2 regions of the Diaphorobacter sp. C33 genome follow, and region 1 is predicted to be linked to the other one. Evidence: predicted binding sites of a transcription regulator. Region 1 holds the regulator's gene; the other holds the start of a gene.
What was found. The regulator FNR, encoded in region 1, switches genes on or off when oxygen is low (the NO sensors DNR and NnrR bind a similar motif). The targets are predictions, from matches to a motif close to TTGATNNNNATCAA.
Positions count from the first base shown of each region.

Region 2: a site for FNR is predicted at 1,458-1,471, ahead of QY917_RS16005 (type IV pili methyl-accepting chemotaxis transducer N-terminal domain-containing protein). Genes of this name have one in related genera too.

Region 1 is NZ_CP129980.1:336,401-338,797, forward strand. It holds gene QY917_RS01625 (FixH family protein) at 34-312, shown strand; gene QY917_RS01630 (hypothetical protein) at 389-676, shown strand; gene fnr (fumarate/nitrate reduction transcriptional regulator Fnr) at 718-1,461, opposite strand; gene hemN (oxygen-independent coproporphyrinogen III oxidase) at 1,633-2,397, shown strand, end outside.
Region 2 is NZ_CP129980.1:3,389,708-3,392,104, reverse strand. It holds gene QY917_RS16005 (type IV pili methyl-accepting chemotaxis transducer N-terminal domain-containing protein) at 1-1,424, opposite strand, end outside; gene QY917_RS16000 (adenosylcobalamin-dependent ribonucleoside-diphosphate reductase) at 1,595-2,397, opposite strand, start outside.

The DNA of each region.
Region 1 (2,397 bases):
CTGTGCTCATAAATGAGCGAGGAGTTGGTATCGATGTCGAGTAATTCCCCCATGAATCTGGAAGACGCAGGAAAGCCTTGGTGGACGTTTGGCCATGTCTGGCTTGTCATCGCGGGGCCGGTGATTGTCATCATTGCGGGCTTCGTGACCCTCTGGCTGGCCGTGAGCCAACCCGACCCCGTCATCGCGGAAGACTATTACCAACGGGGATTGAACATCAACGAGACCCTGAAGGAGTCTGGAGGCGACATGACGCCTGCCATGAAGGGGCGCAACCATGCAGCTACTCCGCTGGAGGACCAACCGCGTTGACCGGCAGGGCGAGTCCTCTTTGCATGCCGCAGAACAGATGCTACGCTGTCAACTACACCTGCTAGGAGATGGGCGAATGTGGATGCAACGATTGATGTGGATCGCGTGGCCGGCCTTTTTGATGGCGGGCGTCATGGAAATGGTGGTGTTCGCCTTCGTGGATCCAGAAGCGCTGCAGTGGTTTGATCAACCCCTGCATCTCTCGCGCGAAGGTGTGTATACCATCGCCTTCTTCACGTTCTGGTTCGTACTCATGGCTTCCAGCGCATTGACTACGCTGTTGTCACTCTCGCCCTTTGAGTTGAATCGCTGCCCCGTGCCCAAAGGGGCGCGGCCGGCTGATTGCGCCAAATACGTTTCCTGATCTTTCCGCCGATCAGTTATGAATGAGCAAAAAACCGAGGCTTAATGGCAGGCTTGCTGGCTGTTGACAATGCGCTTCAGCGCATCGGTATCGACGATGCGCACATGGCGCTGTTTTACTTCCACAATACCTTCTTCCACGAACTTCGAAAACGTGCGGCTGACGGTTTCCAGTTTCAATCCTAGGTAACTGCCGATCTCTTCCCGCGTCATGCGCAGCACCAATTCGGATTGTGAGAACCCCCGGGCATGCAAGCGTTGTACGAGATTCAACAGGAATGCGGCAAGGCGTTCCTCGGCACGCATACTCCCCAGCAACAGCATGACCCCATGCTCGCGAACAATCTCGCGGCTCATGATCTTGTGCACATGGTGCTGTAGTGCCGTTACTTCGCGCGACAACTCTTCAATACGATCGAAAGGCATGACGCATACTTCGGCGTCTTCAAGCGCTACCGCATCGCAAGTGTGGCGGTCGCTCACGATGCCATCCAGGCCAATGATCTCGCCCGCCATTTGAAAACCCGTCACTTGATCGCGACCGTCCTCGGTGGCGACACAGGTCTTGAAGAATCCGGTGCGGATGGCAAAAAGGGATGTGAAGGGTTCACCGTTCCGGAAAAGCGTGCCGCCACGCTTGATCTTGCGTCGTACAGCAACAATGTCATCGATGCGCTTGAGTTGCTGGTCGTCCAGACCCACGGGCATGCACAGCTCACGCAGATTGCAGTTTGAGCAGGCAACTTTGATGGTCTGGAGATTCGTATGCATGGGAACCCTGTTCATGGCTTGAGCTTACCTCTGAACGGCTGGGAGACATGGAATGCCGTAGGCCGTTGGACGACTTTGAGCCGAAGTCAAATTGTCGCCACAAGGACCTTATGGGCGCTTGATCAACGTCAAGGACTCATGGGGGACTCTACGGCACAGTGATATGAAAGTGCAAGGAATCCCGTCATGACCGTTGTTACAACAGAGCTCCTGCGTCGCTTTGACGTTCCAGGGCCGCGCTACACCTCTTATCCGACTGCTGATCGTTTTGTCGAGGCCTTTGGCGAGCGGGAATACATCCTTGCGCTGCAGCAGCGTCGCGTGGGGTCGGTAGCCAAGGCGATGCCTTTGTCGCTTTATGTCCACATCCCGTTTTGTGAATCGCTGTGCTATTACTGCGCGTGTAACAAGATCATTACCCGGCATCCAGAGCGGGCAGAGGTCTACTTGCGTTACCTCAGCCGTGAGATCGACCTGCATACGGCGCACTGCGGTGTGGGTCAGCATGTGAGCCAGCTGCATTTCGGCGGAGGCACGCCTACTTTTCTGACGGATGACGGTTTGCGCGAACTGATGGGCATGTTGAGGCGCAGTTTCGTCCTCGTTCCGGGGGGGGAGTACTCCATAGAAGTGGACCCGCGGACCGTGGATGAAGCGCGGCTGGGATTGTTGGCGGAGCTGGGTTTCAATCGCCTGAGCTTTGGCGTGCAGGATTTCGACCCTGAAGTACAAAAGGCCGTGCACCGCATTCAGCCTGCCGAAAAGGTGTTCGCGTTGGTCGATGCGGCTCGGAAGCTCGGGTTTGAATCGGTGAACGTGGATTTGATCTACGGGCTGCCGCGCCAGACACCGGAGTCGTTTGATCGCACCTTGGAGCAGGTAGCCGAGCTGCGGCCAGACCGGATCGCGCTGTATGCGTACGCTCACTTGCCAGAACGCTTCAAGTCGCAG
Region 2 (2,397 bases), 620 kb from region 1:
TAGCATTCGCGCACACCGGTATCCAGCTCCGCCATGCTGCGGTCACGCGCTTCGGTGTTGCCCTTCGCCACCGCGTCGCGCAGCAGCTGGGTTTGGATCTTGAGAAAGGCCAGCGACTGCGCAATGGAGTCGTGCAATTCGCGCGCAATGAGGCTGCGCTCCTGCGCCACCGCTGCCTCGCGCTCCAGCGCCGAGGCGCGCAGGCTTTCCATGGAAGTGGCCAAGTGGTGCGCCATGGTGGACAGCAGCTCGCGCATCTCCGCCGACAGCTCCAGCGGACTGCGATACAGCAGCGTGACCTCGCCCAACAGGCGCTGGTGCATCTGCACCGGGATACTCACCACCGTCTCGAAGCCGGCCTCGCGGCAATGCGGCAACTGCAGGCCCCCGGCAGGCATGATCGGAATCACACGCATGCGCGCCTGGCCCTGCGCCTGTCCGCATTCGCAGGCGCCGGTGACCACGCAGTGCTCATGTTCCACCAGCGACTGGGGCAGCCCGTCGGAGGCCAGCAGCACGTAGCGCTCGTTGGCCTCGTCCGACCAGCGCACGGCCGCCGCGTCGCACCCCGCCACGCGGCGGATCTGCTGCACGAAACCCTGGGTCAACTCTTCCAGGCTTCCCGCCTCCGCCGCAAGGGCGCTCACCGCATACAACGCCGCCAGGCGCTGGTTGCGCACTTCGATGGTGGCGGTCTTTTCGCGTACCTTGCGCTCCAGGTCCTCGTGCGAGGTCTGCAGCGCATGGGCCATGAGGTTGAAACCCGCCGTCAGCTGGCCGAACTCGTCGTCGGCTTCCACCTCCAGGCGCGTGCCCAGATCGCCCTTGCGCAGCCGCGCCAGGGCCTGTTGCAGCCGCGTGACGGGGTTGAGTACGAGCAGGTAGCTCAGCGCCATGAAGGCCACAGCCGAGCCGATGGCCAACGCCACCATGAACAGGTGGAACAGATGCAGCACCGCCGTGAGGCGCACGATCTGGATCTCGATGGCCTCGACGAAGCTGTCCAGGTCCAGCACGAAGGCATCGGCGCGCGCCACGGCCGCGGCGCTGCTTTCATAGCGCGCGGCGGCTTTCCAGTCGTTTTCGATGAGCAGCCACTGCCGCCGGATGTGTTCGTAGCGCTCGCGCGTGTCATCGCTCCAGGGCACGAACAGCGGCCGGGCGGGGTCACCCGTGCGCAGCAACTCCAGCCCTTCGTTGAAGCGCGTTTCCAGCCGCGCGAATTCCTGGGGCGACTCGTTCTGCTGGGCCAGCACCATGCGCAGCATGTTCATGCGCAGGCGACCCGCCTCGTTCACCGCAGCGGCGCCCCCCTCCAACTTCCAGGTCACCCACAGCGTGAAGCCGATGGATGCCAGCGCCACCAGCAGGAACACCGTGCCCATGGCCAGCAGCTTGGTGGACAGCGTGGACTTGTTGCGCATGGCGGCAGTGTAGGCACGCGCTTTTGAAATGTCTTGATGGAAGTCAAGTTTGCTCAAGCCTATGGCCGCGGCATACAAGCGAAAACATGCTTTCGCGCGCTCCCATCAAGCGCGAATAGCTATCATATTGATAGTAAACGCCCTGGTGTTGCCAGGGCGTTCCGGTCTGCTCAGCCGCAGCTGCCCAGGGCGCCGCACTGGGTGCAGTAGTCGCAGCCATCCTTGCGGATCACGGCGTGGGCACCGCACTCATTGCACTTCTTGCCGGCCATGGCCGGGGGCATGCCGGTCGCGGGCGCTGCGGCGGGCTCGTCCAGCGGCAGCACCTGCTGCTGCGGCATGGCACGCTGGGCCAGGATGTTCTGCACGGCATACGCGATGGCGGCCACCTCGGAGTCGTGCCACAGCGGCACGTGGGTGCCGTCGGCCTTCTGGTGCGTGCCCAGGCGCACGGGGCCGCGGTCCCAGGCCACCTTGCGCATGTCGGACAGCGCGCGCTCCAGGAAGCCACCGCGCGCGGCCAGCGACAGCAGGCGCATGCTGGAGGTGATCCACTGCTGCGATTCGCCGCTCTGGCCCACGGGCATGAAGAACTCGATGGCGCGGTCCACCGTGCCGCCGCGCCCGTCAGGCACGGGCAGGAAGGAGACGATCAGGTACAGCGTCTTGTGGCCTTCCTGCGTCCAATACTCCAGCTTCTCCGCCACGGCCGACAGGCCGCCCGTGGGACGGCTCTCGATCATGGTGCGCATGGGGTCCACCACCACCGGGGCGGGCGCGGCCTCGGGTGCGGCGACGGGGGCCGGCGCTGCGGCGGGCGTGACTTCCAGCACGGCGCCCAGGATGCTGTTGGGACGGTAGGTGGCCAGGCCCTTCAGGCCCGAGTGCCAGGCCTGCATGTACAGGCCCTTGAAATCGGCGTAGGGGTAGTCCTCGGGCACGTTCACGGTCTTGGAGATCGCCGTGTCCACGA